2 regions of the Streptomyces sp. NPDC026575 genome follow, and region 1 is predicted to be linked to the other one. Evidence: riboswitches for the same ligand, from Rfam matches in the RefSeq annotation. Region 1 holds a riboswitch; the other holds the start of a gene.
What was found. A riboswitch is a leader RNA that binds a small molecule or an ion and turns the genes downstream of it on or off. The one in region 1 is predicted to bind glycine.
Positions count from the first base shown of each region.

Region 2: another riboswitch for glycine. It lies ahead of gcvP (aminomethyl-transferring glycine dehydrogenase); the one in region 1 lies ahead of gcvT (glycine cleavage system aminomethyltransferase GcvT).

Region 1 covers NZ_JBVHQM010000012.1:144,001-160,635, forward strand. Annotated here, with positions in the region: gene ACZ4NB_RS18850 (APC family permease) at 1-1,142, opposite strand, end outside; gene glyA (serine hydroxymethyltransferase) at 1,384-2,643, opposite strand; gene gcvH (glycine cleavage system protein GcvH) at 2,672-3,049, opposite strand; gene gcvT (glycine cleavage system aminomethyltransferase GcvT) at 3,180-4,307, opposite strand; glycine riboswitch at 4,459-4,555, opposite strand; gene ACZ4NB_RS18870 (AAA family ATPase) at 4,778-5,506, shown strand; gene ACZ4NB_RS18875 (enhanced serine sensitivity protein SseB) at 5,617-6,414, shown strand; gene ACZ4NB_RS18880 (enhanced serine sensitivity protein SseB C-terminal domain-containing protein) at 6,477-7,277, shown strand; gene ACZ4NB_RS18885 (ABC transporter permease) at 7,733-8,731, shown strand; gene ACZ4NB_RS18890 (ABC transporter substrate-binding protein) at 8,826-10,577, shown strand; gene ACZ4NB_RS18895 (ABC transporter permease) at 10,656-11,666, shown strand; gene ACZ4NB_RS18900 (ABC transporter ATP-binding protein) at 11,663-12,790, shown strand; gene ACZ4NB_RS18905 (ABC transporter ATP-binding protein) at 12,787-13,890, shown strand; gene ACZ4NB_RS18910 (M1 family metallopeptidase) at 13,987-15,417, shown strand; gene ACZ4NB_RS18915 (trimeric intracellular cation channel family protein) at 15,433-16,068, opposite strand; gene ACZ4NB_RS18920 (thioesterase family protein) at 16,164-16,635, shown strand, end outside.
Region 2 covers NZ_JBVHQM010000001.1:481,438-495,015, reverse strand. Annotated here, with positions in the region: gene ACZ4NB_RS02320 (sugar phosphate nucleotidyltransferase) at 1-2,146, shown strand, start outside; gene ACZ4NB_RS02315 (DUF881 domain-containing protein) at 2,231-3,154, shown strand; gene ACZ4NB_RS02310 (small basic family protein) at 3,151-3,483, shown strand; gene ACZ4NB_RS02305 (DUF881 domain-containing protein) at 3,489-4,448, shown strand; gene ACZ4NB_RS02300 (FHA domain-containing protein) at 4,567-5,412, shown strand; gene ftsR (transcriptional regulator FtsR) at 5,430-6,179, shown strand; gene ACZ4NB_RS02290 (bifunctional nuclease family protein) at 6,233-6,706, shown strand; gene ACZ4NB_RS02285 (MerR family transcriptional regulator) at 6,895-7,500, shown strand; gene ACZ4NB_RS02280 (DNA polymerase IV) at 7,567-9,027, shown strand; gene ACZ4NB_RS02275 (PRC-barrel domain-containing protein) at 8,925-9,320, opposite strand; glycine riboswitch at 9,435-9,532, shown strand; glycine riboswitch at 9,533-9,660, shown strand; gene gcvP (aminomethyl-transferring glycine dehydrogenase) at 9,722-12,607, shown strand; gene ACZ4NB_RS02265 (DUF5999 family protein) at 12,691-12,885, opposite strand; gene ACZ4NB_RS02260 (hypothetical protein) at 13,216-13,578, opposite strand, start outside.

The DNA.
Region 1 (16,635 bases):
ATGACCATGGCCGCCGAGACCACCCCGGCCAGCGCCTGCCAGCTGCGGCCGACGGTGAGCAGCAGCAGGACGGAGAAGCCGAGGTTGAGCCACATCGCGGGGCGCGCGGTGCCGTAGCGCGGGTGCACGGCCGCCAGCTTCCTGGGGAAGAAGCCGGTCTCGGCGAGATTGGTGACCATGTACGCGGCCGAGGCGACATTGGCGATGTTGGAGCCGGCCGGCGAGATGAAGGCGCCGAACTGCAGCAGTGTGACCACCCAGTGCAGCATCAGCAGCTTGGCGAGGTCGGCGAACGGCGAGCTGAGGTTCACGCCCTGCCAGCCGCCGGCCCGCTGGAGCTGCTCGGGCGGTACGGAGCCGAGGTAGGCGGTCTGCAGCGCCAGATAGATCACCAGGCCCAGCGCGAGCGCGCCGACCAGGGCGATCGGGATGGCCCGGCCCGGGTTCCTGGCGGCCCCGCCGAGGTTGACCACGGCCTGGAAGCCGTTGAAGGCGAAGATCACGCCGCAGGTGGTGACGGCGGTGAGCACGGCCGGCCAGCCGTACGGGGCGAACCCGCCCTGCGAGGTGAAGTTCGAGGTGTGGAAGCCGGAGCCGATCAGCGCCAGCACGGCGAGCACCGGGATGGCGAACTTGACCAGGGTGAGCACGGTGTTGGCGCGGGCCAGCAGCTGGACCGACCAGAAGCAGGTCAGCCAGAGGACGACGGTCAGCGCCAGCGCCGTGCAGATGCCGGAGAGGGTGAGCTGGTGGGTGGCCGGGTCGACCAGCCCCTTCGCCCACTCGAAGCTCCAGGACGTCATGTACTGGGTGGCGGCGATCGACTCGATCGGGATGAGCGAGGCGACCGCGATCCACACGGCCCAGCCGGTGAGGAAGCCGAGCACCGGCCCGTGGGAGAGATGGCCGTAGCGGGCCATGCCGCCGGGGATCGGGTAGGCCGAGCCGACCTCCGCGTAGGACATCGCGATCATGCCGATGAAGACGGCGCCGATCACCCATGCGACCAGCGCCGCGGGGCCCGCCACCTGGGCGGCGGCACCGGCGCCGAAGAGCCAGCCGGAGCCGAAGATCGAGCCTATGCCGATCATGATGAGGGCGAAGAGGCTGAGCCCCTTGCGCTCGCCCGCGCTCATGTCCATGGGATGTGTCGTCCGTCCTGCCGTCGAGAAGTGCCCCCTTCACGGTCGAGGGGCCCTGCCATTTGCCGGGGGCCACCTTATTTCTCGCCGATCACCGGATTTTCCTCGTGATTTCGCGAAAGGGGGGAGGAGAACCGGTACGCGGACGGTGGGCCCGGGACCAACGGCCCCGGGCCCACGGCCCGTTCGGCCTCCGCCCCGCCGGTGACCGGCGGGGCGGAGGATCACCGCATGAGACGCGTCACAGCGACGGGTACAGCGGGTACTTGTCGGCGAGCGCCGTGACCCGGGCCTTGAGGGCCTCGGCGTCGTAGGCGGGCTTGAGGGCCTCGGCGATGATGTCGGCGACCTCGCGGAAGTCCTCGGCCGTGAAGCCGCGGGTGGCCAGGGCCGGGGTGCCGATGCGCAGGCCGGAGGTGACCATCGGCGGACGGGGGTCGTTCGGGATCGCGTTGCGGTTGACGGTGATGCCGACCTCGTGGAGGCGGTCCTCGGCCTGCTGTCCGTCGAGCTCGGAGTCGCGCAGGTCGACCAGGACGAGGTGGACGTCGGTGCCGCCGGACAGGACGGAGACGCCGTGCTGGGCGACGTCGTCCTGGACGAGGCGCTCGGCGAGGATCTTGGCGCCTTCGAGGGTGCGCTGCTGGCGCTCCTTGAAGTCCTCGGAGGCGGCGACCTTGAAGGAGACCGCCTTGGCCGCGATGACGTGCTCCAGCGGGCCGCCCTGCTGGCCGGGGAAGACCGCGGAGTTGATCTTCTTGGCGAGTTCCTGGGTGGACAGGATGACGCCGCCGCGGGGGCCGCCGAGGGTCTTGTGGGTGGTGGTGGTCACGACGTGGGCGTGCGGGACCGGGTTGGGGTGCAGTCCGGCGGCGACCAGGCCGGCGAAGTGCGCCATGTCGACCATCAGGTAGGCGCCGACCTCGTCGGCGATCCGGCGGAAGGCGGCGAAGTCGAGCTGGCGGGGGTAGGCGGACCAGCCGGCGACGATCAGCTTGGGGCGGTGCTCCTTGGCGAGGCGCTCGACCTCTTCCATGTCGACGAGGTTGGTCTTCTCGTCGACGTGGTAGGGCACCACGTTGTAGAGCTTGCCGCTGAAGTTGATCTTCATGCCGTGGGTCAGGTGACCGCCGTGGGCGAGGTTGAGGCCCAGGATGGTGTCGCCCGGCTTGATGAGGGCGAACATGGCGGCGGCGTTGGCCTGTGCGCCGGAGTGCGGCTGCACGTTGGCGGCCTCGGCGCCGAAGAGCGCCTTGATGCGGTCGATGGCGATCTGCTCGACGACGTCGACGTGCTCGCAGCCGCCGTAGTAGCGGCGGCCGGGGTAGCCCTCGGCGTACTTGTTGGTGAGGACGGAGCCCTGGGCCTCCATGACGGCGACGGGGGCGAAGTTCTCCGAGGCGATCATTTCGAGGGTGGACTGCTGGCGGTGCAGCTCGGCGTCGACGGCGGCGGCGACGTCGGGGTCGAGCTCGTGCAGGGAGCTGTTGAGAAGCGACATGAGTCTTCCTGGGGAGAGGGGTCCGGGATCAGCCGGCGGCGAAGGCGGTGTACTCGTCGGCCGAGAGCAGGTCCTCGGGCTCACCGCTGACCTTCACCTTGAACAGCCAACCGCCCTCGAACGGGGCGGAGTTCACCAGCGAGGGGTCGCCGACGACATCCTCGTTGACCTCGGTGATCTCGCCGTCCACGGGCGAGTAGAGATCGCTGACGGACTTGGTCGACTCCAGCTCACCGCAGGACTCGCCCGCCGTGACCGTCGAGCCGACCGCGGGAAGCTCCACGAAGACCACATCGCCGAGCGCGTTGGCCGCGTGCTCGGTGATCCCGACCGTCGAGACGCCCTCCACGGCGTCCGTCAGCCACTCGTGCTCCTTGCTGTAACGCAGCTGCTGGGGGTTGTCCATGGCTCGATTCTCCTGTACGCGAGGGTGTGATCGTGAATGGGGGCACCTCCCGGGCGAAGGTCCGGGGGAGCGTCTTGCACAGTGAGACACGCGGGCGCGCCCCACTTCCGGGGCTGCCGCCGGCGAACCGTTACTTCTGCCGCTTGTAGAACGGCAGCGCGGTGACCTCGTACGGCTCATGGCTTCCACGGATGTCCACGCGGACACCCTCGGTGCCCGGGGTGGCGTAGGCCGCGTCGACATAGGCGATGGCGATCGGCTTGCCGAGGGTGGGGGAGGGGGCCCCGGAGGTGACCTCGCCGATGACCGTGCCGTCGGCCGCGACGACCGGGTATCCGGCGCGCGGCACCCGGCGGCCCTCGGCGATCAGCCCGACCAGCTTGCGCGGCGGGGCGGTCTCGGCGCGCTCGGCGGCCGCCGCGAGCGCGGCGCGGCCCACGAAGTCGCCGTTGTTGGTGGTCTTCTCGAACTTCACGACCCGGCCCAGGCCCGCGTCGAACGGCGTGGTGGCGGTGGTCAGCTCGTGCCCGTACAGCGGCATGCCCGCCTCCAGGCGCAGCGTGTCGCGGCAGGACAGACCGCAGGGCACCAGGCCCGCGTCCTTGCCGGCCGCGGTCAGCGCCTCCCACAGGGCCACCGCGTCCGCCGGCCGCACGAACAGCTCGAAGCCGTCCTCGCCGGTGTATCCCGTACGGGCGATCAGCGCGTCGACGCCGGCGACCGTGCCGGGCAGACCGGCGTAGTACTTCAGGCCGTCCAGATCGGCGTCGGTCAGCGACTTGAGGATCCCCGGGGACTGCGGTCCCTGCACCGCGAGCAGCGCGTAGGCGTCCCGGTCGTCGCGGATCGCGGCGTCGAAGCCGCCCGCTCGCGCGTTCAGCGCGTCCAGCACCACCTGGGCGTTGGAGGCGTTGGCGACGACCATGTACTCCTGGTCGGCGAGCCGGTAGACGATCAGGTCGTCCAGGATGCCGCCGCCGTCCTCGCAGATCATGGTGTAGCGGGCGCGGCCGGTCTTGACGCCGCCGATGTTGCCGACCAGCGCGTAGTCGAGGAGGTCGGCGGCCTGCGGGCCGGTGACGGTGATCTCGCCCATGTGGGAGAGGTCGAAGAGACCGGCGCGGGTGCGGACGGCGACGTGCTCGTCGCGCTCGCTGCCGTAGCGCAGCGGCATGTCCCAGCCGGCGAAGTCGGTCATGGTCGCGCCGAGCGCGCGGTGGGTGGCGTCCAGCGCGGTGCGGCGGGGGGCATCTGTCATGGTTCTGGGCTCCCAGGCATGGGTGACAAGACGTTCTCCCCATCTGTCATCGGAACCTGAGAGGTTCACCGGGATCCCGCGAACGGACCCGGTTTGCACCTTGGGTGGAGCCGCCCCGTGGACCGGGCAGTGGCTCGCTTTTCAGATCTGCCTCGCCCGCGCGGTATAGGGGGCCTGAGAGATTCAAGGGAGGACTTGCTCCTTCGGCGCCCCGCCATGGCGGCCGGGGACTCTCCCGCGCGGATTCAAGCGGCCGGTATGGAGTTGGCGGTGCACGGATGAGCTGAGCCGTGCACGTGGCGGCCACATCATTACACGGGATCGCCGGATCGAGGAGCCCTGGTCGCCGCCCCGTCCAGGACCGGGCCCGCCACGCCGACAGATCGGACAATCGCCTTGATGGCCATTACCTTTTCTTGACACTCTGCGGGTAAGGGACGGACTCGGACCGGAACTGGACGGGGAGGGCGATCACGGTGCAGAGGGAAGCGGCATTCGCGGCCACTTCAGGGGCCGTGCCCCCGGGTGCGCCGGTGGCGGCGTCCGCCGCCGCGCCCCCGGCCCGGCGCGCGGGGCGGGCCGTCGTCCGGCCGGGGAGCGGTGCGCGGGTGCGGGACCTGCGCGGCCGCAGACGGGCCCGCGGCACCGCCGAGCTGCGGTTCGCCGCCGGTGACCTGGTCGTGGTCTCCGGGCTGCCGGGCAGCGGCAAGAGCACCCTGATGCATCGGGTGGTGCCGCCGTCGGACGGCCGCGGCCTCGTGGTGCACCGCATCGACTCGCAGGACGTCCGCGAGCGCTGGGCGCGCGGCAGGCTGCGCCGGCTGCCGTACGGCCTGTACCGCCCGCTGGTGCGGGCCGCGCACTATCTGGCGCTGGGTCGGGCGCTGCGGTCGGGCGACAGCGTGGTGGTGCACGACTGCGGGACGCTGGCATGGGTGCGGCGCTGGGTCGCCCGGTCGGCGGCGCGCGGCGGGCGCGGGCTGCATCTGGTGCTGCTCGACGTGCCGCCGGAGGTGGCGCGGTCCGGCCAGGAGGCGCGCGGGCGCGGGGTGTCGGGGTACGCCTTCGCGCGGCACCGCAGGGCGGTGGGCCGGCTGGTCGGCGCGGCGGAGGCGGCCGGGCCGCCGAAGGGGTTCAGCTCGGTGGTGCTGCTGGACCGGCGGGCGGCGAGCGCACTGAAGACGGTCGGTTTCCACTGAGCGGACTGCCGCTTCCGGGTGTGCCGTACCCCGCCCCCGTATGAACTGTCTCCGGCCTTTCTCGTCTAGTGTCGTGGGCCGATGTGCGTGGTCGGAACGGGTGGGAACAGATGAGTCTTCCGGAGCAGGGGATACCGCAGCTGGCGTGGCCGGCGAACGAGCTCGAAGAGGTGCTCGCCGCGTCGGTCGGGCATCCCGGCGCCGGCGGCCGGATCGTCGAGGTCCTGGGCCGCAGCCGGGTGTGGGTGCCGCTGCCCAACGGCGGCGGCCCGGAGAGCGCGGGCTTGGGCGCCCGCGGCCTGGACCTGCCCACCGTCGAGATCGGCGGGCTGGCCCATGTCCCGGTCTACAGCTCCGAGCAGGAGTTCCTGCGGGTGGTCGGCTCGCATATGTCCTTCACCGTCGCGCCGGCCGTGGAGTTCGCCCGCGGGCTGCCGCCGCAGATCGGGATCGCGGTCAATCCGGACGGTGTGGTCGGTGTGCCGCTGCCGCCGCCCGCCGTGGCCCAGCTGTGCCGGCTGGGGCGCCATGAGGCCGAGGGGCTGCCGAGCGGCGGGCGGGTGCGGCTCTTCGAGCCGGACTGGCAGGAGGAGCCGGTGGACTTCCTGGCCGCCGCCGGACTGGAGTTCTCCGGTGCCGGAATTGTCCTGACTGCCCGGCGTGTCCTGGCTAGTGTCGAGGGCGACACGCCCACACTGTTCGTCGGTGTTCAGATCGCGGTGGACCCCGCCGCGCTGCACGACGGCACCGCCCGCGAGACGGTCCTGATGGCCCTGGGACGTGCGCTCGGCGCGGTCCCGGTGCCCTGGCCGGTGCAGCTGGTGATGCTCGATCTCGCCCACGGCGACCCGGTCGCCGACCGGATGCTGGAGCGCGTGCGGCCCTTCTACTCTCGCGACCACTCGTAAGCTGGTTGGATGACGCGCGGGCGCACCCACACGTGCCCTGCCGAGATGAAGGGACGGACCACGTGAGCGCGGGTGCGCATCAGGGGCCGCCGGCGGCCGGAGCGCTGGAGCAGCTGCTCCAGCAGGTCTCGCCCGGCCGTTACGACGCCTATGAGGCGCTGCTCCAGGCGCTCGCCGCGGGCCAGGTCTGGATGCTGCTGTGGCACGGCCGGGCCGGCTCCCCCGACGCGCAGTACGGGAACATGGAGGTCGACGGCCTCGGCTATGCGCCGTGCGTGACCTCGGCGCCCGAACTCGCCGCCTCCGGCTGGAATCGCGACCACGAGGTCGTCGGCGGGCTGGAGATCGCCGGCGCGCTCTTCCCGGACCGCTGGGGCCTGTGGCTGAACCCGCACGCCCCCGGTGGCGGTGTCGGCATCCCCTGGCTGGACCTGCGCCGCATCGCCGGCGGCCTCGACCGGCTGCCGGCCGGACCGCTGCGGATCTCCGAGCCGGTCATCGACATCCCGCAGTTCTACGCCCTGCTGGCCCAGAACGCCCATCGCACCCCCGCCGTGCGGTCGTTGCGCCGGGCCTGGGTGCAGCCCGCGCTCGGCGCCCCGTATCTGGCGGTCGGGCTGGATCTGTACGACACCGGCCAACAAGCGGTGGATTCGGCCCGGTTGATGATCCAGCAGTCGATCGGCGCGGTTCCGGACGGTTTGCCGGTCTCCACGGTCGCGATGAACGACGACTACGACCCGGTCGCGATGTGGATGCGGGCCAGCGCGCGCCCCTTTTTCGACCGCGACGGCTACGCCCAGCCGCAGGGCCAGCCGGCCCCCGCGCCCTCGTACGGCTACGGCTACCCGCGCCCTTACTGACCCGCCCGCCGGCTGTCCGGATCGCACCACCCCTCGGCGACACCCTCCGGTGACGGAGCGTGTCGCCGAGGCGTCTATTCCGGGGTGAATTCGCCCCGTATTCCCCACGGTTGGGGCCCTCTTTTGTGGATATTCACTCCGCTCAGCTCGACCGTGAGTCCGTATAACGGAATGCCGTGGAGCACATCACAGTTGCGCATCCTTTCCCGGTCAGGGCTGGTGACTGATCGCGAAGGGGATGAAGACTCCGGAAAACACCGAGGGCCTCGGCCCTTTGTGCGAGCGTCATCGAGCGTCATCGCGTACGGCGTCGCGTGAAATCTCCGAGTTCCACTGTCTGAACTTCCGCGATACCCGCAGTACTTGCACCGAATTGCACCAGTGATGTGAATCAGGCCGCTCTTGCGGCGGGCAGGGGCCGGCCGAACCGTCGGCCGAGAGGGGTCAAGGTCACCGTGACCGCACCGATCGAGACCACCGGGGCGGCTGCCGAGGCGCAGCCGGAAGCGGTGCTGAAAGGCGTGGAGGGCAAGCGCATCGAAGGGCGCTCGCTCGGCCAGATCGCATGGCTGCGCTTCAGGCGGGACAAGGTCGCGGTGGCGGGTGCCATCGTTGTCATCCTGCTCGTCGTCATCGCCGCGCTCTCCCGCCCCCTCCAGGCGCTGCTCGGCCTGGACCCCAACTCCCCCAACCAGTCGCTGATCGACCCCAACACCACGCTCCCCAAGGGGGAGTTCGGCGGGATGAGCGGGGACCACCCGCTCGGTGTGGACCCGAAGTTCGGCCGCGATCTGCTCGCCCGGATCCTGGAGGGCTCCTGGGTGTCGCTGATCGTGGCGTTCGGCGCGACGCTGCTGTCGGTCGCCATCGGCACCGTGCTGGGTGTGGTCGCCGGCTTCTACCGCGGGCGGGTGGACGCCTTCATCAGCCGGATGATGGACGTCTTCCTGGCCTTCCCGCTGCTGCTGTTCGCCATTGCGATCTCCGCCTCGCTGCAGGGCGGCGCCTTCGGCCTGGAGGGCCTGCCGCTGCATATCTCGGTGCTGATCTTCGTGATCGGCTTCTTCAACTGGCCGTATATGGGGCGGATCGTGCGCGCGCAGACACTGTCGCTGCGCGAGCGCGAATTCGTGGACGCCGCCCGCGGTATGGGTGCGCGCGGGCCTTTCATTCTCTTCCGGGAGCTGCTGCCCAACCTGGTGGGTCCGATCATCGTCTACTCGACGCTGCTGATCCCCTCCAACATCCTCTTCGAGGCGGCCCTGAGCTTCCTGGGCGTCGGCATCCAGCCGCCCCAGGCGTCCTGGGGCGGCATGCTCAACCAGGCCGTCAAGTACTACGAGGTCGACCCCCAGTACATGATCGTCCCCGGCCTCGCGATCTTCGTCACCGTGCTCGCGTTCAACCTGCTCGGTGACGGCCTGAGGGACGCGCTGGACCCGCGCAGCCGCTGACGGCTCCGCCGGGCGCCGGCGCCCACCAATCTCCACCGCCAGTGAAGTTTTTGAGTGTGAAGTTTCTCGACGAACGAAGGGGACACGGACCATCATGCGAAGGTCAGTTCCGGTCGCGGCGATAGCGGCCATCACCAGTGCGGGCCTTTTGCTGGCCGGCTGCAGCGGAGGCAAGGGCTCCTCGGACGGCTCCTCCGAGGCGAACGCGGCCACCAAGGGCGTGGTCAACGCCTCGGACGCGAAGGGCGGCACGGTCGACTACGCGATGAGCGACGCCCCGGAGTCGTTCGACCCGGGCAACACCTACTACGCCTTCATCTACAACTTCAGCCGGCTCTACGCGCGCCCGCTGACCACCTTCAAGCCGGGCCCCGGCACGAAGGGCAACGAGCTGGTCCCGGACCTCGCCGAGGAGATGGGCAAGCCCAGCGACGGCGGCAGGACCTGGACGTACAAGATCCGCAAGGGCGTGAAGTACGAGGACGGCTCCGCGGTCACCGCGCAGGACGTCAAGTACGCGGTCGAGCGCTCCAACTTCGCGCGCGACACCCTCTCGCTGGGCCCGAACTACTTCCAGCAGTTCCTCAAGGACAACGAGGGCGGCTACAAGGGGCCCTACAAGGACAAGAGCAAGGAAGGGCTCAAGTCCATCGAGACCCCGGACGACCACACGATCGTCTTCCACCTCAAGAAGCCGTTCGCCGAGTTCGACTACCTGGTCAGCGCCCCGCAGACGGCTCCGGTCCCGCAGGCCAAGGACAAGGGCGCGGACTACACCAAGTCCGTGCTGTCCACCGGCTCGTACAAGTTCCAGAGCTACGAGGAGGGCAAGCAGCTCACCCTCGTGCGCAACCCGCAGTGGTCGGCGGCGACCGACAAGCTGCGCAAGCAGCTGCCCGACAAGATCGTCCTGAAGCTGAAGGTCGCCCAGTCGACCATCGACAAGGACCTCCAGTCCGGCAACACCCTGGTCGACCTGGCCGGCCGCGGTGTGGACGGCCAGACGCAGGCCCAGCTCCTGACGGACCCCAAGGAGAAGGCCAACACCGACAACGCGCTCGGCCAGCGCCTGGTCTACACGGCGATCAACACCAAGGTGAAGCCGTTCGACAACCTGGAGTGCCGCAAGGCCGTCGAGTACGCGATCGACAAGAAGGCCGTGCAGACCTCGCTCGGCGGCCCGATCCGCGGTGAGCTGGCCTCCACGGTCCTGCCGACCGACATCGACGGCTACCAGAAGTACGACCTGTACCCGCAGAAGTACAACGGCGACAAGCTGGACCTGACCGAGGCCAAGAAGCACTGGGACAAGTGCGGCGCCGGCAAGACCAGCACCACGATCCTGGCCCGCAACGACCGCCAGGACGAGGTCGACGCGGCCACCTCGGTCATCGAGTCGCTGAAGAAGATCGGCGTCACGGCCAAGATCCAGTCGTACCCGACCAGCAAGTACTTCTCGGACTACGCCGGTGTGCCGGAGTTCAACAAGAAGAACAACGTCGGCCTGATCATGATGCAGTGGGGCTCGGACTTCCCGACCGGCTACGGCTACCTGCAGCAGATCCTCAACGGCAAGGCGATCAGCAAGTCCGGTAACACCAACCTGTCCCAGCTGGACGACCCGGAGATCAACAAGCTGCTCGACTCCGCCATCGCCAACACCGACAAGGCGGCCCGCGAGAAGGCGTACGCCGAGATCGACAAGAAGACGATGGAGCAGGCGGCGATGGTCCCGCTCACCTACTTCAAGGTCCTGATGTACCGCTCGCCCAAGGCCACCAACCTGGTGTCCACCTCGGCCTTCAGCGGTCAGTACGACTACCTCAACATCGGCGTCAAGAAGTAGCAGCCCTGGAAGGCAGGTGAAGGCATTGGTGTCCGCGGGCCGGTTGCGGCCGGCCCGCGGCGCCGACGCCGCATCCCCGTGTTCTCGTACATCATCCGCAGGTTGATCAGCGCAGTGATCCTGCTGCTGATCGTCAGCGCGGTCACTTTCGGCATCTTCTTCCTGCTGCCGAAACTGGCCGGGCAGAGCACCGACCAGCTTGCCCAGCAGTACATCGGAAAGGCCCCCACGCCCGCGGACATCGCCGCGGTCAAGAAGAACCTCGGCCTGGACAAGCCGGTGTACGAGCAGTACTGGGACTTCCTCAAGGGCATCTTCGTCGGCGTCGACTACAAGTTCGGTCCGGAAGCGGCCAAGTGCCATGTGCCGTGCTTCGGCTACTCCTTCAAGACCCATATCGAGGTGTGGCCGGAGATCCAGTCCCGGCTCCCGGTGACGCTCTCGCTGGCCGCCGGCGCGGCCGTGCTGTGGGTCGTCTCCGGTGTCGCCACCGGCGTGCTCTCCGCGCTGCGCCCCGGCTCGTTCTTCGACCGGATGGCGATGGGCGTCGCGCTGGCCGGCGTCTCCCTCCCGATGTTCTTCACCGGCGCGCTGGCGCTGGCCCTGTTCACCTACCAGTGGCCGATCTTCGAACGCAGCGACTACGTACCGCTGCTGGAGGACCCGTTCCTGTGGGCCCGGACCCTGGTCCTGCCCTGGGTCACCCTGGCCTTCCTCTACTCCGCGCTCTACGCCCGCCTCACCCGGGCCGGCATGCTGGAGACGCTGAGCGAGGACTACATCCGTACGGCCCGCGCCAAGGGCCTGCGCGAGCGCAAGGTGGTCGTCCGGCACGGTCTGCGGGCCGCGCTCACCCCGATCATCACGGTCTTCGGCATGGACCTGGGCCTGCTGCTCGGTGGTGCGCTCATCACCGAACAGGTCTTCTCGCTCAAGGGAGTCGGCGCCTTCGCGGTCGAGGCGATCAACGCCAACGACCTGCCGAACATCCTCGGCGTCACCCTGCTCGCCGCGTTCTTCATCGTCATATGCAACTTGGTGGTGGACGTTCTGTACGCCGCCGTCGACCCGCGGGTGAGGCTCTCGTGACCGACTCCTCCGAGGACAAGACCGTAGAGAAGCCCCAGAGCGCCGCGGCCGAGCCCGCCGCGGCCGCCACCGAGCCGGGAGCGCGGCCGGCGGCCTTCCTCCAGGTGCGGGACCTCAAGGTCCACTTCCCCACCGACGACGGCCTGGTGAAGTCCGTCGACGGGCTGACCTTCAGCCTGGAGAAGGGCAAGACGCTCGGCATCGTCGGCGAGTCCGGCTCCGGCAAGTCGGTGACCTCGCTCGCCGTGATGGGCCTGCACCGCGCCTCGCGCCAGCAGCGCAACAGGGTGCGGATGTCCGGCGAGATCTGGCTGGACGGCAAGGAGCTGGTCTCCGCCGACCCCGAGGAGGTGCGCCGGCTGCGCGGCCGCGAGATGGCGATGATCTTCCAGGATCCGCTGTCCGCGCTGCACCCCTTCTACTCGGTCGGCAAGCAGATCATGGAGGCATACCGGGTCCACAACGACGTCGACAAGAAGACCGCGCGCAAGCGGGCGATCGAGATGCTCGACCGGGTCGGCATCCCGCAGCCCGACAAGCGCGTGGACGACCATCCGCACCAGTTCTCCGGCGGTATGCGCCAGCGCGCCATGATCGCGATGGCGCTGGTCAACAACCCCGAGCTGCTGATCGCGGACGAGCCGACCACCGCCCTGGACGTCACCGTCCAGGCGCAGATCCTGGATTTGATCCGCGATCTGCAGAAGGAGTTCGGCTCGGCGGTCATCATCATCACCCACGACCTCGGAGTGGTCGCCGAGCTGGCCGACGATCTGCTGGTGATGTACGGCGGGCGGTGCGTCGAGCGCGGCCCGGCCGAGAAGGTCTTCTACGAGCCGCAGCACCCCTACACCTGGGGCCTGCTCGGCTCCATGCCGCGCATCGACCGCGACCAGACCGAGCGGCTGATCCCGGTCAAGGGTTCCCCGCCCAGCCTGATCAACGTGCCGTCCGGCTGTGCCTTCAACCCCCGCTGCCCGTACGCGGACGTGCCCAAGGACAACCTCACCCGTACGGTCCGCCCCGAACTGCGCGAGGCCGGCGGCGGGCACTTCTCCGCCTGCCACATGGCGCCGGAGGAGCGGGAGCGTATCTGGACCGAAGAGATTGCGCCGAAGCTGTGACCGAGACGACTGACGACCAGAACAACAAGATCCCGCTCCAGAAGGGGACCGAGGCCCCGGCCGGGACCGCGGAGGGCTCCGCCGCGGCCGAGCCGCTGCTCAGGGTCCGCGGGCTGGTGCGGCACTTCCCGATCACCAAGGGCCTGCTCAAGCGGCAGGTCGGGGCGGTGCAGGCGGTCGACGGCATCGACTTCGACGTACGTCCGGGCGAGACGCTCGGCGTGGTCGGCGAGTCCGGCTGCGGCAAGTCGACGATGGGCCGGCTGATCACCCGGCTCGACGAGCCGACCGGCGGCTCGATCGAGTTCCAGGGCACGGACATCACCCATCTGTCGCCGGGCAGGCTGCGCCCGATGCGCCGCGACGTACAGATGATCTTCCAGGACCCGTACGGCTCGCTGAACCCCCGCCACACCATCGGCGGGATCGTCTCCACCCCCTTCCGCCTCCAGGGCGTCGAGCCCGAGGGCGGGGTGAAGAAGGAGGTGCAGCGGCTGCTGGAGCTGGTGGGCCTGAGCCCGGAGCACTACAACCGCTATCCGCACGAGTTCTCCGGCGGTCAGCGCCAGCGCATCGGCATCGCCCGCGCGCTCGCGCTCAAGCCCAAGCTGGTCGTCGCCGACGAGCCGGTCTCCGCGCTGGACGTGTCGATCCAGGCGCAGGTCGTCAACCTCATGGACGACCTCCAGGAGGAGCTGGGCCTGACCTACGTCATCATCGCCCACGACCTCTCGGTCATCCGGCACGTCTCGGACCGGATCGCGGTGATGTACCTCGGCAAGATCGTGGAACTGGCCGACCGCAAGGGGCTCTACGAGACGCCGATGCACCCCTACACCAAGGCGCTGCTGTCCGCCGTGCCGGTGCCCGACCCCAAGCGGCGCACCCAGCGCGACCGGATCCTGCTCAAGGGCGACGTGCCCTCGCCGATCAACCCGCCCTCCGGCTGCCGGTTCCGTACCCGCTGCTGGAAGGCGACCGAGGTGTGCGCCACCACCGAGCCGCCGCTCGTCGCGCTGCGGACGGGGCACCAAGTCGCCTGCCACCACCCGGAGAACGCGCCGGCCGGGGCGGCCGGTAAGGCGTCAAGTGATCAGTGACACCTGAGAGCTTGGAAAAATCCCCGGCGAAACCGGCCGGGAGAGTGCAGAGTTGGCGCGATTGATCATTCATTCGCATGTTCGAAAGGACGGCCCATGGCACTCTCCCGGTCCGTGCGTCGCACTCCCCGCCTGATCGCCCTGTCCATCGCGGTCGCCTCGGCCGCCACCCTCGCCGCCGCGCCCGGTGTCTCGGCTGCCGCGCCCGGCGCGTCGGGCGGTGCCCCCGGTGTCGGCGACCCGTACTTCCCCGAGCTGGGCAACGGCGGCTACGACGCCCTGCATTACGACCTCGGCGTCAAGTACGACCCCCAGAGCGGCCTGCTGGAGGGCCGCACCACCCTCAAGGCCAAGGCCACCCAGAGCCTGCGCACCTTCGATCTCGATCTGCACAAGCTCACCGTCGACGCGATCAAGGTGAACGGGCGCAAGGCCGCCTTCACCAGGTCCGGGGACGAGATCACCGTCACCCCGGCCGCCCGCCTGCCCAAGGGCGAGCGGTTCACCGTGACGGTGACCTACGGCGGCATACCGAAGCCGCTCAGCGGCCCCATCCTGTTCGGCTCCGACTACGGCTGGATGAAGACCAAGGACGGCGTCTTCGTCGCCTGCCAGCCCAACGCCGCCTCGACGTGGTTCCCCTCCAGCGACCACCCGAGCGACAAGGCCACCTACGACATCCGCATCGACGCCCCCAAGGGGCTGACCGGCGTCTCCAACGGCCGTCTGGTCTCGTCGCGGGTCAAGGGGGACCGCTCGTACTCCCACTGGCGCGAGACCAAGCCGATGGCGACGTACCTGGCCACCGCCACCATCGGGAAGTTCGACGTCCGCACCGGCACCACCCCCGGCGGCACCCCCATCTACGTCGCCACCGACCCCACCCTGCCCGCCGGCAAGGTCGACGTCTACGGCATCACCGCCGAGGCCACCGACTACTGGTCGAAGGTCTTCGGCCCGTACCCCTTCGAGGAGACCGGCGCCATCGTCGACGACATGCCCGAGGCGGGCTTCTCGCTGGAGGTGCAGTCCAAGCCCGTCTACTCGGCCGTCCGCGACGAGTCCACCATCGTCCACGAGCTGGCCCACCAGTGGTTCGGCGACTCGGTGTCGGTCAAGACCTGGCCCAACATCTGGCTCAACGAGGGCTTCGCCACGTATGCCCAGTGGCTGTGGGAGGAGCACAAGGGCCGCGCCAGCGCCCATGACTCCTTCCTGAAGGCATACGGCAAGCGGCCTGCCGACGACCCCTTCTGGAAGATCAAGGTCGGCGATCCGCAGCGGGACACGATGTTCGACGGCGCGGTCTACCAGCGGGGCGCGATGACGCTGCAGGCGCTGCGCGAGCGGATCGGCGACAAGGCGTTCTTCAACCTGCTGCCCACCTGGACGCGCCAGCACCGCTACGGCAACGCGGAGATCTCGCAGTTCATCGCGCTGGCCGAGAAGATCTCGGGGCAGCAGCTGGACGATCTCTTCGACACCTGGCTGTACACGGCCAAGAAGCCGGCGCTGCCCGGCAAGTAGGCACCGCGGGCCGGGTCAGTCGGTGTTCTTCTGGCCCGGCCTGGGGCGCAGCTGCTGGGGACGCGGCAGGTGCAGGCCCAGGTAGACCGCGCCCATCCGGAGTGCGAAGACCAGCCCCGCCGAGACCGCCGCGGCGGGGGTGGCGCCGACGCCGAGCTGGTGCAGCAGCAGGAGGCAGCAGGCGCCCGCCATCGCGGCGATCGCGTACACGTCCTCGCGCAGCAGCAGCGGGGGGAACTCCCCGCACAGCACATCGCGGATGACCTCGCCGGCGACGCCGGTCAGCACGGCCAGGATGATCACGGCGAGCGGGGTGGCGCCCGCCTGGATTGCGGCGCGGGCGCCGATCACCGTGACGACGGAGAGTCCGATCGCGTCGACGACCAGCAGCGATTTGCGCGGCAGCGTCCAGAAGCGCAGATAGATCATGGTGCCGACGCCGACACAGATGATCACCGTCAGCAGTACCCAGTCGTGCGTCCAGTACAGCGGCTGCCGGTTGAGGATGAGGTCGCGCAGCGTCCCGCCGGAGATGGACGCGGCGAAGGCGAGCACCAGGCCGCCGAAGGGGTCCATGTTGGCGCGGTAGGCGGCCAGCACGCCGCTCGCCGCGAAGGCCGCGACGCCGAACAGGTAGAGCACGTGAAGCATGGCGGCATCATCGCAGGCCCGGACGGAGGGCTTCCGGGCGCGGTCGTCAAAACTGACACTACCGGTCGGTAACTATCCGGTGTAGCGTGCAACCCATGGCTCTGGTGACGCTTGGCAACAGTGAGTTCGACCGCGACACGGCGGTCACCCGCCGCGCCCCGGGCGTCTACGACGCCCACCTCTCCGCCGGCTGGACGATCATCCAGGCGGTCAACGGCGGTTACCTCCTCGCCCTCATGGGCCGCGCCCTGGGCGACGCCCTCCCGCACCCCGACCCGCTCACGGTCACCGCGCACTACCTGACCGCCTCCGTCCCGGGCCCCGCCGTCATCCGCACCGAGGTGGTCCGCACCGGCCGCACGATGTCGACCGGCACCGCCACCCTCGTGCAGTTCGCCGACGACGGCAGCGAGGTCGAGCGGCTGCGGGTGCTGGCCTCGTACGGCGACCTCGGCGCGCTGCCCGACGACGTCCGCACGACCGCCAAGCCGCCCGCCATCCCGCCGTACGAGCACTGCCTGGGGGCCGACAGCGCCCCGGGCGAGCGCCCCGCCATCCCCGGCAGCA
Region 2 (13,578 bases), on a different contig from region 1:
GATCCGGTTCCACAAGGAAAAGGGCGCCCTCGTCACCGTCTGCCTCACGAGGGTCCCCAATCCCCTTGAGTTCGGCATCACCATCGTCGACGAGGGCGGCAAGGTCGAACGCTTCCTGGAAAAGCCCACCTGGGGCCAGGTCTTCTCGGACACCGTCAACACCGGTATCTACGTGATGGAGCCGGAGGTCTTCGACTACTTCGAGCCCGATGTTCCGGTCGACTGGTCCGGTGATGTCTTCCCGCAGCTCATGAAGGAAGGCAAGCCGATCTACGGCTATGTCGCCGAGGGGTACTGGGAGGACGTCGGCACCCACGAGAGCTATGTGAAGGCCCAGGCCGACGTGCTCGAAGGCAAGGTCGACGTCGAAATCGACGGCTTCGAGATCTCGCCCGGAGTATGGGTCGCCGAGGGCGCCGAGGTCCATGCCGACGCGGTGCTGCGCGGGCCGCTGTACATCGGCGACTACGCCAAGGTCGAGGCGGGCGTGGAGATTCGCGAGCACACCGTCGTCGGTTCGAATGTCGTCGTGAAGAGCGGCGCGTTCCTGCACCGTGCCGTGGTCCACGACAACGTCTATCTCGGTCAGCACACCAATCTGCGCGGGTGTGTGATCGGCAAGAACACCGACGTGATGCGGGCCGCCCGGATCGAGGATGGTGCGGTGATCGGCGACGAATGCCTCATCGGTGAGGAGTCGATCGTCCAGGGCAATGTGCGGGTGTATCCCTTCAAGACCATCGAGGCCGGCGCGTTCGTCAACACCTCGGTGATCTGGGAATCCCGCGGCCAGGCGCATCTGTTCGGCGCCCGCGGCGTGTCCGGGATCCTCAACGTCGAGATCACCCCGGAACTCGCCGTACGGCTCGCGGGGGCGTACGCCACCACGCTCAAGAAGGGCTCCACGGTCACCACCGCACGTGACCACTCCCGTGGTGCCCGGGCGCTGAAACGCGCGGTGATCTCCGCGTTGCAGGCCAGCGCCATCGACGTACGCGACCTGGAGAACGTCCCGCTGCCGGTCGCCCGTCAGCAGACCGCCCGTGGCAGTGCCGGCGGCATCATGGTCCGTACGACACCCGGTGTACCGGACTCGGTCGACATCATGTTCTTCGACGAGCGGGGCGCCGACCTCTCGCAGGCCGGGCAGCGCAAGCTCGACCGCGTCTACGCCCGACAGGAGTACCGGCGTGCCTTCCCCGGCGAGATCGGTGACCTGATCTTCCCGGCGAGCGTCTTCGACTCGTACACCGGGTCGTTGCTGCGGGCCGTGGACACCACCGGGATCGCCGAATCGGGACTGAAGATCGTCGTGGACGCCTCCAACGGCAGCGCGGGCCTGGTCCTGCCCAGCCTCCTGGGGCGGCTCGGGGTCGACTCCCTCACCATCAACCCCGGGCTCAACGAGTCCCGGCCCACCGAGACCGCCGAGGCCCGGCGCTCCGGGCTCGTCCGGCTCGGCGAGATCGTGGCCTCGGCACGGGCCGCCTTCGGCGTGCGCTTCGACCCCGTGGGCGAACGACTCTCGCTCGTGGACGAACGCGGCCGGATCATCGAGGACGACCGTGCGCTGCTGGTCATGCTGGACCTGGTCGCCGCCGAACGGCGCACCGGCCGGGTGGCGCTGCCGGTGACCACCACCCGGATCGCCGAGCAGGTGGCCGCGTACCACGGCACACAGGTCGAGTGGACGACCACCTCGCCGGACGATCTGACCCGGGTGGGGCGGGCGGACGGCACGGTCTTCGGCGGGGACGGCCTGGGCGGCTTCATCATCCCGGAGTTCAGTTCCGTCTTCGACGGTGCGGCCGCCTTCGTCCGGCTGATCGGTCTGGTGGCCCGCACCCAGCTCACGCTCAGCCAGATCGACGCGCGGATCCCGCGGGCGCATGTGCTGCGCCGCGATCTGGCGACCCCGTGGGCGGTCAAGGGCCTGGTCATGCGGCATGTCGTCGAGGCGGCCGGCGACCGGGAGGTGGACACCACGGACGGCGTACGGGTCGTGGAGACCGACGGGCGCTGGATCCTGGTGCTGCCGGACCCGGCCGAGGCGGTCACCCACCTGTGGGCGGAGGGCCCGGACGACGACTCCGCCCAGCAGCTGCTGGACGAGTGGTCGGCCGTGGTCGACAGCGCGGGCCGCTGATCCGGACCCCACCGGCGGGCCGTTGATCGGCGCGCCGGTGGGGCCATTGGGAGACTGCGCGGCCGACGTGGGACGATGTGCGGCATGTCGCAGCAGCGCCCCGATCGGAGCACCCCGAAACCGCCGGCCGCGCGCCCCGATGCGTCCATGTCGCTGCTGACCAACGTGATGGATCACAGCCTCGACGACGGGTACGCCGAGGCGGCCGCGCGCAAGTCCGAGGCCGGCGTGCGCGGGCTGCCGCGCACTCTGCGGGCGAAGTTGGGCCTGGCGGCCGGTCTGGTGCTGGCCGCGCTCGTGGTGACCGTCGGGGCGGCGCAGGCGCGGATATCCGCACCGACGCTGGCCAAGGAGCGCGAAGAGCTGATCAACCGCATCCAGAAGGGGACCGGCGAGGCGGACAAGCTTCAGCAGCGGGTCGACGCGCTGCGGGGCGACGTCAGCAGGATGCAGCGTGAGGCGCTGAAGCAGCGCGGCGGTGGCAAGGCCGAACTGCTGGCCCTGCTGGCGGGCTCGACGCGGGTCACCGGACCCGGCGTGAAACTCGTCGTGGACGATGCCAAGGGCGCGGAGGCCGGTGGCGGCGGGCCGCGCGAGAGCAGTGGTTTCTCCGACACCGGGCGGGTACGCGACAGGGACATGCAGCGCGTCGTCAACGGCCTGTGGGAGTCCGGTGCGGAGGCCATCTCCGTCAATGGGCAGCGGCTTACGTCACTCTCGGCGATCAGAGCCGCGGGAGACGCCATACTGGTCGACAACAAGCCACTGGTGCCGCCCTATACGGTGCTGGCGGTGGGGGACGGGCAGCGGCTGAGCACCGCGTTCCAGGACAGCGCCGATGGTCAGTACCTGCATGTGCTGCAGGAGAACTACGGCGTGCGCACACGGATTTCCGCCGAGAGTGAGGTCACGCTGCCGCCCGCGCCCAGTTTGATCGTACGTACCGCAAAGCCGCAGGCCGGTGCCGCCAGGTCGGGCGGCACCGACACAGGGAAGGGCACATCGTGATCGCCGTACTGGGCCTCATCGTGGGAGTCGTGGTCGGACTCGTCGTCCGACCCGTGGTGCCGACGGTGGTCGAGCCCTACTTGCCGATCGCTGTCGTCGCGGCGCTGGACGCCGTGTTCGGCGGTCTGCGCGCGATGCTGGACGGCATCTTCGACGACAAGGTCTTCGTGGTCTCCTTCCTGTCGAACGTCGTCGTCGCCGCGCTGATCGTCTTCCTCGGCGACAAGTTGGGCGTCGGTGCCCAACTCTCCACCGGCGTCGTGGTGGTGCTGGGCATCCGGATCTTCTCCAACGCCGCGGCGATCCGCCGGCACGTCTTCAGGGCGTGAGGCGGATGGCAGCGGACGAGACCCCGGAGCCGGGGAAGCAGCCGGAGCGACCGGAGCCCGAGCAGGAGCGCGGTCCGGCGGGGCGGCGGCCGATGCCGCCCGAGAGCCGGAGCACCCCTGAGCGGAGCGCGTCCGGGGACGGGGACGAAACCCGGGAAACGGACAGTACTGGACAGAGGTCGAGTAAAGCGGCAGACTCCTCGACTCCTGACGCGGTGAGCGGTGGCGGAGAGGGAGAGCATCCGAAGACAGGCCGGGAGCGGCTCGTGGCGAGCCTGTGGCCGCCGCGGTTGACCCGGGCCCAACTGATCGTTGCGCTGCTCTTGTTCATTCTCGGCCTGGGTCTGGCGATTCAGGTACGTTCCACAAGTGACAGCAGTGCGCTGCGGGGTGCGCGCCAGGAGGACTTGGTGCGCATTCTGGACGAGCTGGACAATCGCTCCCAGCGGTTGACGGACGAACAGCGGCGCCTGGAAGGGCAGAAGACCGAGCTGGAGAACAGTTCGGACCAGGCCGAGGAGGCCCGTAAGCAGACCGTGGAGAAGGAACAGCAGCTGGGTGTGCTGGCCGGGACCGTCGCGGCGCAGGGGCCCGGCATCAACCTGACCATCGACGACCCGACGCACTCCGTCGAGGCGGACAAGCTGCTGGACACCATCCAGGAGTTGCGGGCGGCCGGCGCCGAGGCCATCCAGGTCAATTCGGTACGGGTCGTTGCGGACACCTACCTCTCGGACATCCGGGGCGGGGTGGAGATCGACGGCAAGCGCGTCACCCAGCCGTACCGCTTCAAGGTCATCGGCAAGCCGGAGGACCTGGAGCCGGCGCTGAACATCCCCGGCGGAGTGGTTCAGACGCTGGAAAAGGAGCAGGCCAAGGTGTCTGTGACCGGTCGGGAGAAGATCATTGTGGATGCCTTGCGAGAGGCGAAGCGGCCTGACTACGCTCGGTCGTCATCGCAGTGAGGTGTGCAGGTATGTCGAGTGCCCGGCGAGGGCATGAGGTAGCGGGGGGTCGACGCACCGTGCGTGTGGTGTGTGGTGGAAACTGTCTGGAGGCCACGGACGTTCACAGGATGTCCGGATGGGCCGGTGTGTGCATCGAGGGTTCGTCCTGCCCCACGGGCGGGTCTGTTTCGTTCAAGGGGAATCGCCCGTGAAGTTGTTTGGAAAGCTGTTCGGCAAGAGCGCGCGCCAGGAGGGCGGCAGCGGCTCCGCGCGGCATCGTGCGCCGCGCCAGCCCGAGAATGGTGAGGCGGCGGAGCGTCCGCTCTTCCGCGACGAGGTCGGCGGTCCGTCCGGGGGGCACGGCGCGGGTTCTGTTGACCCCTCCGGTGCCGGCCGCATAGGTTCCGAGGAACCATCGGCCTCACGCACGGGTGGAGGGTCGGCCATGCCGGTATGTACGAGGTGTGGGCACGGGAACGCCGAGGCGAGCCGGTTCTGTTCCAACTGCGGTGCGCCGCTGCGCCCGGGCGCCCAGGCCGAGCGGGCGTCCGAGACGACGTCGACGATCTCCATTTCGGGGCTGGAGGCCTACGACTCGGAGACGACGGGCCAGAATCTGGTGCCGTCGCTGTCCCCGGAGGCCCAGGCCGCGGTCGAGGCCCTTCCGCTGGGCTCGGCGCTGCTGATCGTCCGCCGGGGTCCGAATTCGGGCAGCCGCTTCCTGCTGGACAGCGAGCTGACGACGGCGGGCCGGCATCCGCAGGGCGACATCTTCCTCGACGACGTGACGGTCTCGCGCCGGCATGTGGAGTTCCGCCGCGGTGCGGACGGTGTCTTCACGGTCGCCGACGTCGGCAGCCTGAACGGCACGTACGTCAATCGTGAGCCGATCGACTCGGTCGCGCTCGCCAACGGCGACGAGGTCCAGATCGGCAAGTACCGCATGGTCTTCTACGCGAGCCAGCGGGGCGCCGGGATCTGACCGATCAGGGAAGGCATATGCGCGATACACCGAAGGGCGGTGCCGGTTCCCTCGGCACCGCCTCCTCGGGCGCCAAGCCGGTGAGCATCGGCACGGTGCTCAATGCGCTGCGCGAGGAGTTTCCCGAGGTCACGATCTCCAAGATCCGCTTCTTGGAGGCCGAGGGGCTCGTCGAGCCGAAGCGCACGCCTTCCGGATACCGGAAATTCACGCCGGCCGACGTCGAGCGGCTGGCGAGCGTCCTGCGGATGCAGCGGGACCACTATCTGCCCCTGAAGGTCATCCGGGAGCATCTGGACGCCCTGGAGCGCGGTGAGCAGGTGCAGCTGCCGGCTCCGGCCGCGTCCCCGCGGGATCTGATCGAGGACGTGTCCTGCCAGGGCGAGGACCGTCCGACGGCTGCCCGGATCGGCCGGGCGGAGCTGCTGGCCGCCGCTGCGGTGGACGAGGCGGCGCTCGCCGACTGGGAGTCGTACGGACTCATCGTCCCCCATGCGGACGGCGGATACGACATCGAGGCCGTCACCGTGGCCAAACTCGTCGCGGACCTGGGTCGCTTCGGCCTGGAGCCGCGGCATCTGCGCGCCGTGAAGGCGGCCGCCGAGCGCGAGGCCGGCCTGGTCGAACAGGTCGTTGCACCCCTTCGGCGGCACCGCAACCCCCAGACCAGGGCCCATGCGGAGGCCACGGCGAGGGAGCTGGCGACGCTCTCCGTACGGCTCCATGCGGCGCTGGTGCAGAGCGCTCTTCGCGTCCGGTTGCCATGAGCAAAAGAGTGCTCGACTACCCAAACCTGCCGGGCACGTCCTAGGGTTGCTGTGTGAACGAGCTCGACGTCGTGGGTGTCCGGGTGGAAATGCCTTCCAGCCAACCGATCGTGCTCCTGCGGGAGGTGGGAGGCGACCGATACTTGCCCATTTGGATCGGGCCAGGGGAGGCCACCGCCATCGCCTTCGCCCAGCAGGGCATGGTCCCTGCCAGGCCGCTGACGCACGACCTTTTCAAGGACGTGCTCGAAGCGGTGGGCCAGGAGCTGACGCAGGTCCGCATCACGGATCTGCGCGAGGGGGTTTTCTATGCCGAACTGGTCTTCGCCAGTGGGGTCGAGGTCAGTGCCCGCCCGTCCGACGCCATAGCGCTGGCGCTGCGCACCGGAACGCCGATCTTCGGCACCGACGGTGTGCTGGACGACGCGGGGATCGCCATCCCGGACGAGCAGGAGGACGAGGTGGAGAAGTTCCGCGAGTTCCTCGACCAGATCTCGCCCGAGGACTTCGGCACCAACAGTCAGTGACGCCGGCCGGGTGAAGGGGCTGATTCCGGCCAAACTATTTAGCCATTCCCCGCGCGAGGTCACGAGAAACCACTCGTAGGGTGATTATCACTCGGCGTGGCGAGCGCGGCGATCGTTGACGCACCCCGAGTGACTGCATACCGTCGATATGGCAGGTCCCGTCCGGGACGTGGAGGACGGAGGGCGGCGTGGCAATCACCGGCGACGGTATGGCGGCGGAAGGGGCGTTGCCGCTCCACTCGGGCGCGGCCGCGAACCATGCCCCGGCACCGGCCGCGGCGGTGTCGGGGGACTGCGAGGCGCAGAACATCGGCTATCGCGGCCCGACCGCATGCGCGGCAGCGGGCATCACCTACCGGCAGCTCGACTACTGGGCGCGTACGGGCCTGGTGGAGCCGAGCATCCGGCCCGCGTACGGCTCCGGCACCCAGCGGCTCTACAGCTTCCGGGACGTCGTCGTCCTGAAGATCGTCAAGCGGCTGCTGGACACCGGGGTGTCGTTGCAGAACATCCGCACCGCCGTGCAGCACCTGCGTGCGCGCGGGCTGGCGGACCTGACGCGGATGACGCTGATGAGCGATGGCGCGACGGTCTACGAGTGCACCTCGCCCGACCAGGTCGTCGATCTGCTCCAGGGCGGCCAGGGCGTCTTCGGCATCGCGGTGGGCGTGGTGTGGCGGGACGTGGAGGGCGTGCTGTCACAGCTCCACGGAGAGCGCGTGGACACCGGCGAGACGCTGATGGGGAAGAACCCGCACGACGAGCTGGCGCGGCGGCGCAACAGGGCCGGCTGAGCCCGGTCCACCGGCCCCGGCCCGGCGTCGGGTCGAATGTCAGTGCCATGCGGCAGCATCGGACGTGTGAGACCCGCGCCGACGATTCTGCATCTGGACATGGATGCGTTCTACGCGGCCGCCGAGCAGGCGGCCAAGCCCAGCCTGCGTGGCAAGCCCGTGGTGGTCGGCGGGATCGGGCCGCGGGGTGTGGTCGCCACGGCGTCGTACGAAGCCCGGATCTTCGGGGTCCGCTCCGCGATGCCCACGGCCCAGGCGCGCCGGCTGTGCCCCAATGCCGCCTATCTCAGCCCTCGCTTCGGCCTGTACCGCCAAGTGAGTGACACGGTGATGGAGCTGCTGCACGAGCTGTCGCCGCTCGTCGAGCCGCTGAGCCTGGACGAGGCGTTCGTGGACCTGGAAGCGGGCGGGGTGCCGGCCGAGACCGCCGCCGTACGCGCCGTGGGGGAGCGGCTGCGGCACGACATCCGGGCGGCGACGGGGCTGACCGGCTCGGTGGGGCTCGCGGGCGCGAAGATGCTGGCGAAGATCGCGTCCGAGGCGGCGAAGCCGGACGGCCTGGTGGTGATCGAGCCCGGCACAGAGCGGGAGCTGCTGGGCCCCATGACGGTGCGGACGCTGCCCGGGGTGGGTCCCGCGACGGCCGAGACGCTGCGCCGGGCCGGGATCCACACCGTCGCGGAGACCGCGGAGGCCGGCGAGGCCGAGCTGGTGCGGCTCCTGGGCAAGGCACACGGCGCGGGGCTGTACGCGATGGCGCTGGGCCAGGACAACCGCCCTGTGGTGGCCGAGCGGGACGCCAAGTCCATTTCGGTCGAGGACACCTTCGAGGTCGATCTGACCGACCGGACGCGGGTGCGGAACGAGATGCTGCGGCTGGCCGACCGCTGCGTCCAGCGGCTGCGGGCGGCCGGGCGCTCCGGGCGGACGGTGGTGATCAAGGTGCGGAACTACGACTTCTCGACGCTGACCCGCTCGGAGACGCTCCGCGGGCCCACCGACGACCCCTCGGTCGTACGGGAGGCCGCCGTGCGGCTGCTGGAGACGGTGGACACCACGGGCGGGGTGCGGCTGCTGGGGGTGGGGGTCAGCGGGCTGGCGGACTTCACCCAGGAGGATCTGTTCGCCCAGCTGGCGACGGAGCGGGAGGCCGGGGAGCTGGCGAAGGCGGCGGAGTCGGCGGGGGCGGAGGCCGGGGGAGGCGAGCCGGAGGAGGAGCGGCCGCGGCGCTGGCATCCGGGGCTGGACGTGGTGCACGAGGAGTTCGGCGCCGGATGGGTGCAGGGAAGCGGCGTGGGGAGGGTGACCGTACGCTTCGAGACGCCGTGGTCCGCACCGGGGAGGGTGCGGACCTTCGCCGTCGAGGACCCGGCGCTGCGGCCGGGTGAGCCGTTGCCGCTGGTGGGCGGCGGGCCGGAAGGAGGTCAGTCCTCCGAGCCGGCGATCTTGCCGAAGTCCTTGTCGGAGCCGTCCTCCTTGCCGGAGGAAGCCGGACCGGGCTCCGGTGAGGAGATGTCCAGCCGGTAGTGGTGGTAGAGCTGGAGTTCCTGCTCAGGGGAGAGATGGCGGCCCACGCCGAAGTCCGGGGCGTCCTTGATCAGCTTGCGGTCGTAGGGGATGTGCAGGCCCTCGCCGACCATTTTGCTGGGTTCAAGGGGGACGAACGCATCCCGGCTGAAGAGTCCGGTGCGCACGGCCGCCCACTCCGGTTCCCCCGTCGCGTCGTCGAGGTATACCTCGTCGATCGTGCCTATTTTCGCGCCGTTCCGGTCGAACGCTTTGCGGCCGATCAGGCTCCGGGGATCGATATCGGTTTGCACAACCCCTCCAATTGGTCGCAACTGCCCTGTGACAACTACCAAACGGCACATTTCATGCCCCGGCCACTCGAAGGATCCTTCGAGTGGCGCGCTGGTAGGCTGGCCAATGGCCGCAGAATCCATGCGGGAGAGTCCTTTGTCGTTCGCGACCAGGGCGCCGAAGGAGCAAATCCTCCCCGGAATCTCTCAGGCACACGTACCGCATGGGCGAGGTCACTCTGGAAAGCAGGGCGGGCCACGGACGAGCACAGCGCCGTAACCCCTCCTCACCGACGGTGAAAGCCGGGCCGCCTCGCGCGGGCCGGTGAAGCTCTCAGGTTGAGATGACAGAGGGGGAGGCCGTCCGGGCACCCGCGCCGTGGTGCCCCTCGTAGGTCGTGTTGACCAGGAGGCCCCCGCAGATGACCACCAATCGTATCTCCCTGACCGAGCTTGAACAGGGCATTCCGTTCGAGCGCCGGCACATCGGCCCCGACCACGAGGCGCAGGCGAAGATGCTCGCGCACGTCGGATTCGGGTCCCTGGACGAGCTGACGGCCACCGCCGTACCCGATGTGATCAAGAGCGCGGAGGCGCTGGGCCTGCCGCAGGGCCGCACCGAGGCCGAGGTCCTCCAGGAGCTGCGCGGCCTGGCGGAGCGCAACCAGGTACTGGCCTCGATGATCGGCCTGGGCTACTACGGCACGTTCACCCCGCCGGTGATCCTGCGCAACGTCATGGAGAACCCGGCCTGGTACACGGCGTACACGCCCTACCAGCCGGAGATCTCGCAGGGCCGCCTGGAGGCGCTGCTGAACTTCCAGACCATGGTCGCGGAACTGACCGGACTGCCCACCTCCGGTGCCTCCCTGCTGGACGAGGGCACCGCCGCCGCCGAGGCGATGGCGCTCGCCCGCCGCGTCGGCAAGGTCAAGCAGGGCGTCTTCCTGGTCGATGCCGACTGCCTGCCGCAGACCGTCGCCGTGATCCAGACCCGCGCCGAGCCCACCGGCGTCGAGGTCGTCGTCGCGGATCTGTCCGACGGCATCCCGGCCGAGATCGCCGAGCGGGGCGTCTTCGGCGTGCTGCTGCAGTACCCCGGCGCCTCCGGTGCGGTGCGCGACCCCCGTGCCGTCATCGAGCAGGCCCACGGGCTCGGCGCGATCGTCACCGTGGCCGCCGATCTGCTCGCCCTGACGCTGCTGACCTCGCCCGGCGAGCTCGGCGCGGACATCGCGGTCGGCACCACCCAGCGCTTCGGCGTCCCGATGGGCTTCGGCGGTCCGCACGCCGGCTTCATGGCCGTACGCGACCAGTTCGCCCGCAGCCTGCCCGGCCGCCTGGTGGGCGTCTCCGTCGACGCCGACGGCAACAGGGCCTACCGCCTCGCGCTGCAGACCCGCGAGCAGCACATCCGCCGTGAGAAGGCCACCAGCAACATCTGCACCGCGCAGGTGCTGCTCGCCGTCATGGCCGGGATGTACGCCGTCTACCACGGCCCCGAGGGCCTGCGCACCATCGCCCAGCGCACCCACCGCTACGCCGCCGTCCTCGCCGAGGGCCTGCGGGCGGGCGGGGTGGAGATCGTGCACGGTGCGTACTTCGACACCCTGACCGCGCGGGTGCCCGGCCGGGCCGCCGAGGTCGTCGCCGCCGCCCGTGAGGCCGGCGTCAACCTCCGCCAGGTCGACGCCGACCTGGTCGGCATCGCCTGCGACGAGACCACCGGACGCGCGCAGCTGGCCGGCGTCTGGAGCGCCTTCGGCGTGCAGGGCGACGTCGAGCAGCTGGACGCGGTGGCTGCTGAAACGTTGCCGCAGGAGCTGCTGCGTACGGACGACTACCTCACCCACCCGGTCTTCCACCAGCACCGCTCCGAGACCGCGATGCTGCGCTACCTGCGCACCCTCGCCGACAAGGACTACGCGCTGGACCGCGGCATGATCCCGCTCGGCTCCTGCACGATGAAGCTGAACGCCACCACCGAGATGGAGCCGGTCACCTGGCCCGCGTTCGGCCAGCTGCACCCGTTCGCGCCGGCCGACCAGGCCGCGGGCTATCTGACGCTGATCCAGGAGCTGGAGGAGCGGCTGGCCACGGTCACCGGCTACGACAAGGTCTCCATCCAGCCGAACGCCGGCTCGCAGGGCGAGCTGGCCGGCCTGCTGGCCGTCCGCGCCTACCACCGCGCCAACGGGGACGAGCAGCGCACGGTCTGCCTGATCCCGTCCTCGGCGCACGGCACCAACGCCGCCAGCGCCGTCATGGCGGGCATGAAGGTCGTCGTCGTCAAGACCGGCGAGGACGGCGAGGTCGACACCGACGATCTGCACGCCAAGATCGACAAGCACCGTGACGAGCTCGCGGTCCTGATGGTGACCTACCCCTCCACGCACGGCGTCTTCGAGGAGCACATCACCCAGATCTGCGCCGCGGTGCACGACGCCGGCGGCCAGGTCTACGTCGACGGCGCCAACCTCAACGCGCTGGTCGGGCTCGCCGAGCCCGGCAAGTTCGGTGGCGACGTCTCGCACCTCAACCTGCACAAGACGTTCTGCATCCCGCACGGTGGCGGCGGCCCCGGTGTCGGCCCGGTCGCCGTGCGCGCCCACCTGGCGCCGTACCTGCCCAACCACCCGCTACAGCCCACCGCGGGCCCCGAGACGGGCGTCGGGCCGATCTCCGCGGCTCCCTGGGGCTCGGCCGGCATCCTGCCGATCTCCTGGGCGTACGTCCGCCTGATGGGCGGTGAGGGCCTCAAGCGCGCCACCCAGGTCGCGGTCCTCAGCGCGAACTACATCGCCAAGCGCCTGGAGCCGCACTACCCGGTGCTCTACACCGGCCCCGGCGGCCTGGTGGCGCACGAGTGCATCATCGACGTCCGGCCGCTGACCAAGGCGACCGGCGTGAGCATCGACGATGTCGCCAAGCGGCTGATCGACTACGGCTTCCACGCACCGACGATGTCGTTCCCGGTGGCCGGCACGCTGATGATCGAGCCGACCGAGAGCGAGGACCTCGACGAGCTGGACCGCTTCTGCGACGCGATGATCGCCATCCGCGCGGAGATCGAGAAGGTCGGCTCGGGGGAGTGGGACAAGGACGACAACCCGCTGCGCAACGCCCCGCACACCGCGGCCGCGCTCGGCGGCGACTGGAACCACGCCTACAGCCGCGAGGAGGCCGTCTTCCCTGCGGGCGTGACGGCGGCGGAGAAGTACTGGCCGCCGGTGCGCCGTATCGACGGTGCCTTCGGTGACCGCAACCTCGTCTGCTCCTGCCCCCCGCTGGACGCGTACGACAACTGAGCAACCTCAGCCCGTCAGGGCAACATCAAGGGCCCTCGGCAGATCTGCCGGGGGCCCTGTGGTACGTGCCGGGCGCTCGCGGATCAGGCCGCCGCGCCGACCCGCGTGCGGTGCGGGGCGATGACCTGCCCGTCCGGCAGCAGCTCACCGGTGTCCTCGAAGAGCAGGACGCCGTTGCAGAGCAGGCTCCAGCCCTGCTCGGGGTGGTGCGCCACAAGGTGTGCGGCCTCCCGGTCGGTGGAGTCTGCTGACGGGCAAGGCGGTTGGTGCTGACACATGGAAGTTGTCTTTCGCTGCGGTGTGGTGAACGTCGTGCGGCTCGATGTGGTGGCCATGGCCGCTCCCCCGTTTCTTCGGTCGGTTCCAGTGTTGCCCTACGGACGGGATTCCGCAGGGATTTCGCAGCAGCGGTACTCACTCGGTATCGACGCGTCACCCATGCGGGCGGTTGCTTCCAATTGCACTCCTCTCCAAGGGCGTTGGCAGTGGCATCGATGGACTAGCCCGCGCGGGTGAGCACGGCAGCGCCCCGCGGCCGGGAGGGCCGCGGGGCACGTTCTCGTGGGCCGGCGTGCGGGTGGGCGCGGATGCGCGGCCGGTGCGCCGGGTCAGGCGGGTTCGCGCAGCAGTGGGGCGGGCGTCAGACGCCGGGTGAGCCGGGGCAGCAGATCGGCGACGTGGTGCGGACGGTGGGCGGCGATCCCCGGCGGGGCGGGCGCCAGCGGTACCAGCAGATCACCCGCTGCGAGCAGGCCCTCGGCGCCGTCGGCGGCGACGTCGTGATGCAGCCACAGCGTCAGCATGTACAGCCCGGGGACGGACAGCAGCCGCGGCTGGTAGGGCGCGTTCAGCGACTCCGCTTGTACCAGCGCCCGCTCGGTCGAGGCGACATAGGGGCCCCCGCAGAAGCGCGCGAACGTCCAGCCGTCCGCGGTGAGCATCGCCTCGGCCGTCGCCACGGCCCGCTCCCC